DNA from 3 places in the Brevibacillus sp. AF8 genome. Region 3 is predicted to be linked to each of the others. Evidence: riboswitches for the same ligand, from Rfam matches in the RefSeq annotation. Region 3 holds a riboswitch; each other region holds the start of a gene.
What was found. Region 3 has a riboswitch for S-adenosylmethionine ahead of metH (methionine synthase). Riboswitches for the same ligand answer to the same signal wherever they lie in the genome.

Region 1 (4,249 bases), on a different contig from region 3:
CCATCGGGGAGAGAAGTAAGCCATGAGGCAAAAATGGGAATCCTATCCGAGCAGCATTCGTTTATTGGCGATTGCTGCCGTCATTTTTTCTACCGGAATGGCGTGTATTTGGCCGCTAGTCACGATCTATATTCACAATCATCTCGGAAAGCCGCTGACTGTAGCCGGCTTCTTGTTGCTTTTAAATCAAGGCGCATTTTTGATCGGAAGTATTGTTGGCGGGATGATGTTTGACCGCTGGGGCAAAATGCGCACTATTATTGTAGGTTCCATCGGTGTTATCCTGATTTCGATCGGATTAGGTGTAACGCAAGATTTTACGATTTATGTTGTCTTGCTTCTGTTGAATGGACTGTTTTACGGGACACTTTCTCCTGTGATGAATGCATTGGCCGTCGTTTTATGGCCGGACGGAGGACGTAAAGGAATCAATCTGATTTATGTCTCCCTCAATGTGGGGGTAGCTGCCGGGTCTGCATTGGGCGGCTTCTTGGCAAGTGTATCGTTTGCCTGGACGTTTTTCGGTAATGCCATCTCTCAAGTGATCGTCCTCGCGATGTTCATGCTCATTTTGCCGCGTCAGCTAAAAATGGTGGAACAACAACGCGAAAACGCGACGACTGGACAAAGCATGCCTGAGCAAGTAGCTGGTGATGTGCTGCGACAACCACAACAAGAGACAAAAGTGGTATGGGGCGCATTGCTGCTATTATGCGGGGGGCTGTTAATTAGCTGGATTGTCTATGTCCAATGGACGACGGTGCTGTCGACCTATATGCAAACCCTGGGCATTTCCCTCCGTCAATACAGTCTGTTGTGGACGCTGAACGGCGGTTTGATCCTGTTTGGTCAGCCATTGATTGCGTGGGTCATTCGACGCTTTGCTCGTACGCTAAAAGCACAAATGCTCTTGGGCGCTTATATTTTTGCCTTGTCGATGTTGATTTTGTCTCAGTCAACGGTTTATGCAGGCTTTGTGGCAGGCATGTTCATCATGACGCTGGGCGAAATGCTCGTGTGGCCAGCGGTGCCGGCAGTAGCTGCACAATTTACGCCTGAGGGACGAGAAGGCTTTATCCAAGGGCTGATTGCAGGGACTGGATCGGCTGGGCGGATGCTCGGTCCACTGCTTGGCGCATTCATTTTCCAATCCATTCACGCGCAGGGACTATTGTTCGTGATGGCAGGCTTGTGTTTGTTGTCTGTCGCCTTCTTTGCCTTCCACAGCTCTTTTCAGAAAAGAAGGCATCAAATGCCGGTACAGAACCAAGCATCTTGACACGGTTTACGTGCTCAAGTAGTATGATATAGACGAAAAAACAGTATATTCCGTGTGTTTGACTTATTCAGAGAGGTGGAGGGACTGGCCCTATGAAGCCCGGCAGCGGATCTGTTCCATGTGATGGACAGATGCTGTGCCAATTCCAGCAGGATTTTTTCCTGACAGATAAGGACGTGACCAAGCTGATCTCCCCCTTTTTCTGTATGGAAAAAGGGGGTTTTACTGTATTGGGCCCAAGAAAGGAATGGAACAAAGATGCGCATTCAACCCTCCGATATGATTGATCGACTCCCTACCCAGTTTTTTGCGACCCTGGTGGCAAAAGTAAACAAGGTCATTGCGCAAGGCCATGACGTCATTAACCTGGGGCAGGGCAATCCCGATTTGCCGACACCGCCGCACATTATTGAAGAATTACAGATGCAAGCGGCACAACCACTCCATCACAAATATCCGCCTTTTCAGGGACGCGTGGAACTGAAGCAGGCAGTGGCTCATTGGTATAAGCAAGAATTTGATGTGGACCTCGATCCAGAGGAAGAAGTAGCGATTTTGTTCGGTAGCAAAACCGGACTCGTAGAGATTTGCCAAGTCCTCATGAACGCAGGCGATGTTGCACTAGTTCCAGACCCAGGCTATCCGGATTATTGGTCGGGGGTTGCGGTCGTAGGCGGACGGATGGCCATGATGCCGTTGAAGGCGGAAAATGATTTCTTGCCCGACTACAGCCAGCTCTCCCAAGCTGATTTGGATCGAGCGAAACTGATGTTTCTCAACTATCCGAACAATCCGACAGCAGTCAACGCACCACTTGAGTTTTATGAAGAAACTATTCGTTTTGCCCGAAAACATGAAATCGTCGTCTGCCACGACTTCGCTTACGGGGCGATTAGCTATGACGGGAAAAAGCCGGTCAGCTTCATGCAGGTTCCGGGTGCAAAAGAAGTAGGCGTAGAATTTTATACCTTGTCCAAAACGTACAATATGGCAGGTTGGCGTGTGGGTGCCATGGTAGGAAATCGCGAGCTGGTTCGTCTGATTAACCTCATTCAGGACCATTACTTCGTCAGCCTGTTCGGAGCGGTACAGATGGCAGCAGCCAAAGCGATGACGGATTCGCAGCAGTGCGTCCGCGATCTCGTCGCTGTCTACGAAAGCCGCCGTAATGCCTTGTATTCCAATCTGCATCGGATTGGCTGGCAGGCGCCACCATCTCAAGGTTCGTTTTTTGCTTGGCTTCCTGTTCCAAGCGGCTTCACATCCGTGGAGTTCTCTGACCTGCTTTTGGAAAAAGCGCATGTCGTCGTAGCGCCGGGAAATGGCTTTGGCCCCACAGGTGAGGGCTATGTGCGAGCGGCTTTGTTATCCAACGAAGAGCGTCTTGCGGAAGCGGTCCAGCGGATTGAGCGGCTGGGGTTATTTACGAAAACAAAATAAAAGCGAGGCAATTTGGCCACACTACCGTATAAATGGAGTGTGGCTTTTTCCTTTTAGAATAAAAATCATTCTCATTATTGACAGATAATGATTTTCATTATACGATGTCATTGTTGTTAATGATAATTAGTCTCAGCGAGAGCGGGAGGGTACCATGCGCTATCAGATTAACGGTTACACGGATATGTATACGGTGATCGCCAACGAGAGAAAAATCGGCGGAGCCATTGAAGCAGGCCAGATTCGCTTGCGGACGGGAGAAGTTTACGCCAATGCTGTTCTCACTCGTTTGGAAATGTCAGGTGCGCATTTTTGCTCGATCGGATTTGTTACAGAAGAAGGCAAAAGACTGATTGTCCATGTGAATGATATTAGCATGATCGCTGATGCTCGTCACGTCAACGTATGTGAGCTGACGAACGAATGCATGAGAATAGAAAAATCAGCAGAGAGACTGAAGCGATTGAAGCGACTCTGTGAGCTGAATGAAGGTAGCTGTACGCCGACCTTCCAGGAAGAGGCATTGCTGTTGGCAAGCGATATCGGTATGGAAGAAGCGTCCAATCATGTCGACCTCTCTTTCCTCCCACATACAGAAAAACCACGTGTGTTCCGCATCGCCTAGATATAGCGATACATATGGACCCCTTTTCGTTTGATACGAGGAGGGGTTTTTTGCATGGAGTGTGTCAAGACTAATGGTTGAACAACCGCTCGACATAGTCAAAACCTATCTGCTCATAGCTAGCAAGGATTGGACTTACGCTGTTGACAGTGATAAAACAAGGATAAGCAAAATCAAGGGGGAACGGAAGATGGAGTACTCGTTTTCAAAATCTGTTGAAGCACTATCCTCCTCGGCTGTCCGGGAAATCTTGAAGCTGACTCAAGGCAATCAAGTGCTCTCGCTCGCAGGTGGACTGCCAGCAGAGGATTCTTTTCCAATCGCAGAGATGCGCGAAGCGTTTAATCGCGCATTCGAACAAGGGGCAAAAGCTCTTCAGTACGGATTGACCGATGGATACTTGCCGCTTCGTGAGTGGATTGCATCCCGTATGAAGCAAAAGCATATGAACGTCGGTGCAGATAATATGATCATCACTACTGGCTCTCAGCAAGCAGTTGACTTGTTGTGCCGTGTATATTTAGACGAAGGCGATGTCGTTCTCGTCGAAAACCCTACCTATTTGGCAGCCGTTCAGCTGTTCCAATTCCGGGGAATCAAAGCGATTCCCGTAGACGGTGATGCCAATGGGATGGATTTGGACGATCTGGCGAAAAAAATTGCCCAGTATCGCCCGAAAATGGTGTATGTCATTCCTACCTTTGCCAACCCAACAGGAAAGGTATGGAGCCTTGAACGTCGTCTAGGCTTGCTTCGTCAATGCAAGGCGCAAAACATTCTCATCCTGGAAGACGATCCATATGGAGAGATCCAATTCGATGGGGAAGCTCCGTACCGTTCGATTTTCTCACTGGATGAGCATCCGACCGATTCCTGTGTGGTGTACACTAGTACCTTCTCCAAAA
Region 2 (4,249 bases), on a different contig from region 3:
GATTTCCCGTCAATATTCATGCCCCAAGCATACAGGGGGATTTTGACAGACGAGAAGGGGGAACTACCATTGAAAAAGTACATGACCAAGCCCGTATTAGCAGTGGTGACAGCGGCAGGTATTCTTGGCTGTTTGACGCCAATTTTTGCCAATGCAAGCTCGATTGCTAGTCCAAGTGCCACAAAGGTAGTCATGAATGACGAGGGGAAGCAAGTCACGCGCTACAATCTTAAGGAACTTGCCCAAAATGATCCAACGACACTGAACATGCTCTTGAAGAATCAGGCAGATCACTTGTACATTATTGTAGATGAGATTAACTTGAATACGAAGCTCCAAACGTATATGGAAGAAAACAAAGCAGAGTGGGAGCGTATCTACAACGAGTACTACAGCGATATCTGGCTGGAAGTGCGCCTGACAGAGAATACTGAAGAAATCGTGAGCGTAAATGCCAAGACTGAAAATAACAAGGTATACATAAAGGGGATTGTGACTTCGGATGTCACCAAGGTTGTTGTGAAAAAGCCGAATTCTGACATCATTGAAGTCGTTCCGACCAACGATCACTCTTTTACAGTCAGCTTTGAAGCTCCGGATGCATCCTATGAACCGTATGTAACCGTGAGTGCCTACGCAGGCAGCAAGCTGGTCGATAGCGAAAAGGTAAAGATCGTTCCAAAAGCAGAAGAAGATAAGGAAATGATCATCCATACCATGACTGTATTGGATGCGAAGAAAAAAGAACTAAAAGTAAAAGGAATTGTCAAGCAGGGGGCAGACAAAGTAACTGTCACCTATAATGGCGTGAAAAAAGACGCAAACGTGAAGAAGCTGTGGGATGGCGTAAGCAGCTTTACGGTTTCAGTAAAGGATGTACAAGCAGCAAAAGATCAAAAAGCCTTGATCGAGGTTTATGAGGATGGCAAGAAGGTTGATTCCGAATCCGTTCAGGTAGAAATTGTTAACGCCCCTGATAAGGATCAAGCGACCGAATATGCCATCAAGGCGACTGCTGTAAACAATCCTGCCGCCAAGTCCATTCAGGTGAAAGGGACAGTAAGCGGCTGGAACAAAAAGGACGATACTGAGCTGTTTGTGATCGCTCCAGACGGTCAGAAAAAAGAGATTGAACCGAATGACAAAGGTGAGTTTTCTTTGACCTTGTCTTACAAGAATCGTTCCTTTAGCGCCAAATCCATTCAATTCGCACTGTATGAAGACGATAAGCTGGTTAAGAAAGCTGACGTTGCATTAAGCACAAAAGTCATTGTCGAGCCTGTGAAGCCAACAGACGACGATGAAAATGATGATGATGACAAAAAGAAAAAAGAAAAAGGGAAGCAGAAAGATAAGCATCCCAACGGCAACGCGTATGGTTATTGGAAAAAGCACGGTAAGGAATGGAATGACGATCACGATGATGACGATGACGATCATGACGAGGACAGAGACTAGTCTCTATCATTAAGGCCGCTGCTTGTAAGTCTCGACGTACTCCACCAATTGTCTGATGTAATCACCCAGAATGGGGATCGAAAGAAATTGCGTCAAGAGGGAGCCGAGGAAAGCCAAAACGATAGCAGTACCAATCGTCAATCCCAGACCCCGGGCAAGACCTGCGAGGAAATTGATCCAGAGCAGCTTGCGCGGGGCTGTGTAATTTTGGATTACATCTGCTAGTCGGATATCTTCCAGGAACATCGCAATTTTGTGCATCCGCTCATTTACCTTCCGAACTTCCTGAAGCTCTTCAAGAACTTGATCAATTTGCTGCATGAGACGGTCTGTAGGCGACAAGCTGTCATCCCCTTTCACTATTCGGTATCGTTACCTACCAGTCTAGGGAAAAAGACAACCAGAATCAAGGTGGAGAGGAAACGTTTGCCTATCAGCTGTGCGAAGGGTAAAATGAACGTACAAAACGTTTGTTAGGAGGCTTTGAAATGGCTGAAACTGTTTCCCAATCTCTTTCCGAAGATTTATTCAAGCTCTTGCAAAAGGAGCGCTTTGTTACTTTGGGCACAGTAGACCATGAGTCAGGGGCACCATCGCTCAGCTCCTTGTCCTGGACGTATGCTGTCAGCGCCGATACGATTCGTTTTGCCGTGGATAATCGCTCCCGTATTTTGGCTAATATTGCGAAGGAACCGCAGGTTGTCCTGCATTTGATCGGTGCCGGCTCGTCTTTTGCCATTAATGGTCGTGCTGTCGTTAAAACAGACCGCTTGGAAGGAGTTCCGCTCAAGCTGGCCATGGCAGAGATCAAAATTGAGGCTGTTCGTGATATTATGTTTTACGGTTCCCGTATTTCCGTAGAACCACAATATGAAAAAACGTATGACAAAAACGCAGCAGCGAAGCTGGACAATCAAGTTATGACCGCCTTGAAAGATGCAAATTAACGGGTGGAAATAAATTGTTGACAAGAATCCTGCCGATCCTTTACTATTAGGGTCAATCGAATTGAATAGCAATCTTCTTATCCAGAGCGGCGGAGGGACTGGCCCGATGATGCCCGGCAACCAATCACCTGTATTTTAACAGGGAGATAATGGTGCTAATTCCTGCAGAGTTATCAAACTCTGAAAGATGAGAAGGATTTGCTTACGGTGACGTAAACAAAGCCTTCTTTCAGAGGAAAGGGGGCTTTTTTGATGCCCTCGTACACTATTGGAGGGAGAGAAACAGACATGAAATTGGAAACAAAGTTGATTCAGGCGGGAGTAGGCAGAGACGAAAAAACAGGGGCGGTGAGTTTTCCTGTTTACTATGCAACGGCTTATCGTCATCCTGCCTTGGGCCAGAGCACTGGATATGATTATACGCGCACAGCTAATCCTACTCGCACTATTTTGGAGGAAACCATCGCTGAAGCGGAATCAGGAGATGCAGGATTCGCTTGCGCCTCTGGTATGGCTGCTGTTCACACCGTCATGGGCTTGTTTTCCCAGGGGGATCATCTGATCGTTTCACTCGATCTTTACGGGGGAACCTATCGATTGTTCGAGCAAGTGCTCTCTCGTTACGGTCTGACATTTTCGTACGTGGATTTGCGTGACATTGATGCACTCAAAAATGCGATTCGCCCAGAGACAAAGGCCATCTTCGTCGAGACACCAACCAATCCGCTCATGCAGATTACCGACATTCGAGCAGTAACGCAATTGGCGAAACAGCACGGGCTCCTGACGATTGTAGACAACACATTTTTAACCCCCTATTGTCAACGCCCACTAGAGCTTGGTGCAGATATCGTTTTACATAGTGCAACCAAGTATTTGGCAGGACATAACGATGTACTGGCTGGACTCATCGTAACAAAAGGAGAAGAGTTGTCGGAAAAAATCCGGTTTTTGCACAATTCAATCGGTGCTGTACTTGGACCGCAGGATTGCTGGCTTCTCATTCGCGGGATGAAGACATTGGCATTGCGGATGGAGCGTCATCAATCCAACGCGTTGATTGTAGCGGAAAAACTGCGTGAGCATCCGGCAGTAGCGGAGGTATTTTATCCAGGTCTACCAGAGCATCCCGGGCATGAGATCCAGGTGAATCAAGCGACCGGGCATAGTGGGATGGTATCGTTCCGCGTACGCGATGCAGAGCAGGTGGGATTGTTCCTGCAAAATCTGCAAATCGTGTCCTTTGCCGAAAGCCTGGGTGGTGTCGAGTCATTGTGTACGTATCCGGCGACGCAGACTCACGCGGATATCCCGCAAGAAGTCAGAGAGCATGTCGGTGTTTGTGATCGATTATTGCGACTGTCGGTTGGCATCGAGCATCCAGATGATGTCATAGCCGATTTGTTTCAGGCCTTGAATGCTAGTTTGGTCGTAGGGGGGAGTGTACGATGAATTTTGCAACCAAGATCCTCCACGGTTCCACTTGCATTGACCCGTTCACAGGTGCGTCGTCGGTTCCGATTTATCAAGCTTCCACATTTCATCAGACTGATATCGATCAGCCAGGTACTTTTGATTACGCCAGATCTGGCAATCCGACCAGGCAGGCTTTGGAGGAAGCCATTGCGTCTCTGGAGGGAGGCGCACGAGGTTTCGCGTTCTCATCTGGCATGGCTGCCATTTCCAGCGTTTTCATGCTGTTTTCAGCAGGAGACCATGTTGTAGTGGCGGAGGATGTATACGGTGGCACGTTTCGGTTTTTGACCAAAGTTTTGTCGAGAATGGGCATCTCCGTTACATTCGTGGATGCAACAGATACTGAAGCCGTTCGCGCAGCCATTACA
Region 3 (4,249 bases):
AGAATGTCATACGAACGTTGCGCGACCTCCAGCTTCTTTTCGCGAGTGATAGCCATACCCGCTTCTTCAATCGTTCCGACGACAACGGAGGCACCGAACTTGTGAATAAGCGGAACCACTTCCTCAAATCGATCCAACCCGTCTTCCAGGTTAATTGAGTTGAGAATGGCCTTCCCTTGCGAATAGCGAAGTCCCAGCTCCATGACCTTGGCATCTGTCGAGTCGATCATGAGCGGTGCTTTTACTTTTTTCACGATGAACTGTAGGAATTTTTCCATATCTTCGTATTCATCACGGTCGGGGTCAGCCAAGCATATATCGATGACATGTGCACCACGCTTTACTTGGGCTCGGGCAATATCAGACGCTTCTTCATAGTGACCAGCTGCAATCAGATCACGAAATTTTTTGGAACCGATGACATTGGTCCTCTCCCCTACGAGCAAGGGACGATTGTCATCTTCGACGTAAACGACCTCGATCCCGGAGACCGCGCTCAGCGGTTCTACAGCAGCACTGCGCGGCTTGCAGTCTTTCAATGCTTCTGCCATCGCTTGAATATGGTCAGGCGTTGTTCCGCAGCAACCGCCAGCGACGTTTATCCAGCCCTGTTCCGCGAACGCCCGCATTTTCGAGGCAAGTCCCTGTGGCGTTTCATGATAATGACCGTTCTCATCTGGCAAACCTGCGTTCGGATAACAGCTGACCGCACATTGGGCAATTCCTGATAGTGTCCGCAGATGATCACGCATGAACTCAGGTCCTGTCGCACAGTTCAGACCTATAGAGACAGGCTTTATATGCTCCAAGGAGACGTAAAACGCCTCGATATTTTGGCCCGCCAGCGTCGTGCCCATCGGCTCAATCGTACCTGACAGCATCACGGGGATCTCCTGTCCAAGCTCTTCAAAAGCTTTGCGAATCCCGATCCCGCCAGCCTTGACGTTCAACGTATCTTGCGAGGTTTCTAAAAGAAGAACATCGGAGCCGCCGAGAATCAGACCTTTTGCCTGACGATAATATGCCTCGATCAGTTCTTCGAAGGTGACACCGCCTGTCAACGAAAGGGTTTTGGTCGTCGGTCCCATGGCACCTGCTACAAAACGCGGCCACTCCTCCGTGGAATAGGCATCCACCGCTTCTCTGGCCAAGCGAGCTGCCGCTATATTGATCTCAAGGTCTTTCTCTGGCACATCGTACTCGGCCAAAACAATGGAAGCAGCACCAAACGTATTTGTCTCGACGATGTCTGCGCCTGCCTCTAAATATTTCTCGTGAATGGAACGAATCACATCTGGTCTGGTCAAGTTCAGGAGTTCATTACAGCCATCATAGGCTTCACCGCCGAAATCATCAGCAGTCAGATTCGCCTGTTGAAGCATGGTGCCCATTGCACCGTCCAGAATCAGAATTTTCCGGGAAAGCTGTTCGCGAAAAGTTGGTTTCATTGACGTGCCCCTTTTCTCCCTTGCATCTGGGTAAATAAAAAAATCCTCTTCTTTGAAAGAAGAGGATTTGTCAGCAGATACGAAAACGCCTGAGACATCCTCTTATCTTTCAAAGCACGTAGCTTTGCTGGAATTGGCACCGGATTTTTACCGGTTGCCGAGGCTTCATCAGGCCAGTCCCTCTGCCTCTCTGGATAAGAGTCGTACACTTGTCATTTAGTTGGTTTGCGAAATGTCTTGAATGTTTGCAAGTATCTTAACACCCCTTTTGTCTCCCCGTCAATTGTGAATTGTCTATTTTTTACTGAGCTTCTCTTCTTACCCGCCCATTTTTGCCTAAGTGGGCATCCGCCCAGTCCAATATCGGCATTCGTGTATAGACTGGAGTATAACGGAAAGGAGGGGAAACAAAGATGAGTACATCTTTCTGCGGTAACGGATTCTTCGGTGACTGCTTCGCAATCGTGCTCGTGCTGTTTATCCTGTTGGTTATTATCGGGTGCTCGTGTGACGACTGTTAGATAAGTGTAAAAAAGGCTATCCCAAAAGCCATCAGGAATGGCTTCGGGATAGCCTTTTTTTCTTGTTATTTGGTGATGATCTTGCCTGTCACAGCATCCAGAGTAATATATTTGAACGCCAGCTTTTCGTCACTCCACGGCACATACGCCAGCTTTGGTTGAGCTAATTTTTGCCCATCCACATCTCTCCTCAAATAGACCAGCTTTAATGGCATGACTCGTAAATACGCCTCAACAGCCTTGTCTTTCGAGACGATCTCGTCGGATGCTGGAAGCTCCACCAACTCGTGCGTCTCTCTGTAGTTTTCGAACTTTGTCACTTTGCCAGAAGACGGATCGACTGTTACTGAATAAGCCGCTTTCGGCCAGCGATCCTGTACTGGAATGCCATCCTTGCTCATGAGATATCTGAATTCCCATTCGCCCGAAGACACAGGATTCGTTTCGTCTGGCTGTATGACTTGCGCCAATTGCACTTCTTTTATGCCTGGATCAACGTATTTAGGCAGAAAGGCAAGTGCAGCCTCTTCCGCTTGCTCGCGTTTGACTGTCACTGCTGTATCGGATCGCGGTGACCCCAGCCCGACGACACTGCCTGTTTCTGCGAGAACTTCTACGCCGATATACTTGTCATTTTTATCATTCCAGACGTATTCCTTGCGTCCGTCACGGTTACTCTCTCTATAGGTCGAGTCATCCACTTGTATGCCGAATTCCGCTTGCAGCAACGCTTTTGCCTCATCCTTGGAGCGAACCTTGACGTATTCCTTTGGAGATTCGATCGGATGTGCTTCCTTCGTATTCAACTGATCATAAGCAAGCCCGTTATCTCCCGTTCCATACACCATCTTGCCATTGGTCGCGTCGATATACCACTCCTGACCATCTTCACGTCCTCTTTGCATGAAGGAAACAGCTGGTGTGTACTCCAGAATGGGCTGCCACATATCCCCTTGATTTGATTGTGGCTGTATTCTCGGATTCTGCACGTACCGAAGCTTCATATGCTCGCTCAGCTCTTTGATGGCTACCTCTTCTGACACAGCAGTCGATACATCCGGGTACTGCGACGGCTCAAATGATTCGAGCCCCTTATTGAAATATTCGAGGTGGCCAGAGTCGGTTGTTTCGATGCTTATTTCATCAGACAACACCGGCATCCCGTTATAGTATCTCAGGTACAATCCCGGATGGTTGGCGTCCAACAACCGATAGTTCTCGCTATCAGCCCCGAGCAGCTTGTTCAGGAACTGTCGCTCTTGCTCCAATGCTTTTGCTCCTTCTGCTCTTTTCTGGCTCTTTGCTTCCTTTTCATCCTTAAACAGAAGCCTATAATGTTCCAATGCTTGACCATTGCCAGTGATCACAAGAGAAACTTCATGACCCTCTTTGTTCGTTTTCCCCAAAATGAATGACATGCCATCGTGGTTCTTTTCTTTATCCAAAAGAAGAAGGGATGGGCTCAAATCGGGCATGGCATCTGTCAGCTTGGTGAAAAAGGCTTGTTCGCTCTTGTTCAATCGCCCGAAAAACGCGACTTGCTCACGTTCGTCAATTCCAACCGACAATACGTCGAACGGAACGGGCTGGCCGTTTTCGATCCGTTGATAATTCACGCTCATCCATGGGCCTTTTACCATATGCTCGTCGGTGTAGATCTGAGTCTCGACGAGCTGATAGGTCTTACTTTCCTCCCCCAAAAAAGCTTGAAGAAATGCGCTTGCTGCTTTCGCCGCAGTCTTGGATGATGGCAAGTTTATCTCCTTCTGTTCTTTCCGCTCACCGTTTATTGTAAAGCTCTCAATTTGTCCTGTCTGTGTATCATAGACAACATTGGCACGCGCAGTATCCCCTTCCAGTAAAGTTAGTGCACTGAATCCATAGCTTGTACGATCCACTCTTATTGTCATCTTGCTCAAGGCTGGAATCACTTTTTTCAATGGTAAGACGGCATCTTCCGCCGACACCATTACACTGTTCTGATTTGCCTCTTTATTATTTGTTTCCGTAGCAGTCGTTGCAATCGCATTCGTTACATTTTTGCCATTTGGCAACTGTGGAAACCAGCCTTGCTGGTGCATTCCCACAGCAGTAACCGCCAAGCAAGCTGCCAGCGAACCAGCCACGAAAATTCGGTTTCGATTCTTGTGTTTATTCTTTGCAATCGCATCTCTGATCCGCAATTCCATTTCCTTTGTAAACCTCACTTCCTCCACCGATTCCTCACTTGCACTCCGTACCGCTTCACGCATTTGCTTATCTACGTCCATTCCAATCCCT

Region 1: another riboswitch for S-adenosylmethionine. It lies ahead of KB186_RS14185 (pyridoxal phosphate-dependent aminotransferase); the one in region 3 lies ahead of metH (methionine synthase).
Region 2: another riboswitch for S-adenosylmethionine. It lies ahead of KB186_RS07780 (aminotransferase class I/II-fold pyridoxal phosphate-dependent enzyme); the one in region 3 lies ahead of metH (methionine synthase).

The regions. Positions count from the first base shown of each region.
Region 1 is NZ_JAGQDN010000009.1:139,901-144,149, forward strand. It holds gene moaC (cyclic pyranopterin monophosphate synthase MoaC) at 1-19, shown strand, start outside; gene KB186_RS14180 (MFS transporter) at 23-1,279, shown strand; SAM riboswitch class I at 1,340-1,454, shown strand; gene KB186_RS14185 (pyridoxal phosphate-dependent aminotransferase) at 1,538-2,719, shown strand; gene KB186_RS14190 (hypothetical protein) at 2,874-3,344, shown strand; gene KB186_RS14195 (aminotransferase-like domain-containing protein) at 3,535-4,249, shown strand, end outside.
Region 2 is NZ_JAGQDN010000003.1:308,330-312,578, reverse strand. It holds gene KB186_RS07795 (hypothetical protein) at 70-1,458, shown strand; gene KB186_RS07790 (DUF5665 domain-containing protein) at 1,468-1,779, opposite strand; gene KB186_RS07785 (pyridoxamine 5'-phosphate oxidase family protein) at 1,947-2,405, shown strand; SAM riboswitch class I at 2,480-2,599, shown strand; gene KB186_RS07780 (aminotransferase class I/II-fold pyridoxal phosphate-dependent enzyme) at 2,694-3,857, shown strand; gene KB186_RS07775 (trans-sulfuration enzyme family protein) at 3,854-4,249, shown strand, end outside.
Region 3 is NZ_JAGQDN010000002.1:122,676-126,924, reverse strand. It holds gene metH (methionine synthase) at 1-1,448, opposite strand, end outside; SAM riboswitch class I at 1,548-1,649, opposite strand; gene KB186_RS03660 (YjcZ family sporulation protein) at 1,862-1,969, shown strand; gene KB186_RS03655 (YcdB/YcdC domain-containing protein) at 2,035-4,239, opposite strand; gene KB186_RS03650 (sigma-70 family RNA polymerase sigma factor) at 4,230-4,249, opposite strand, start outside.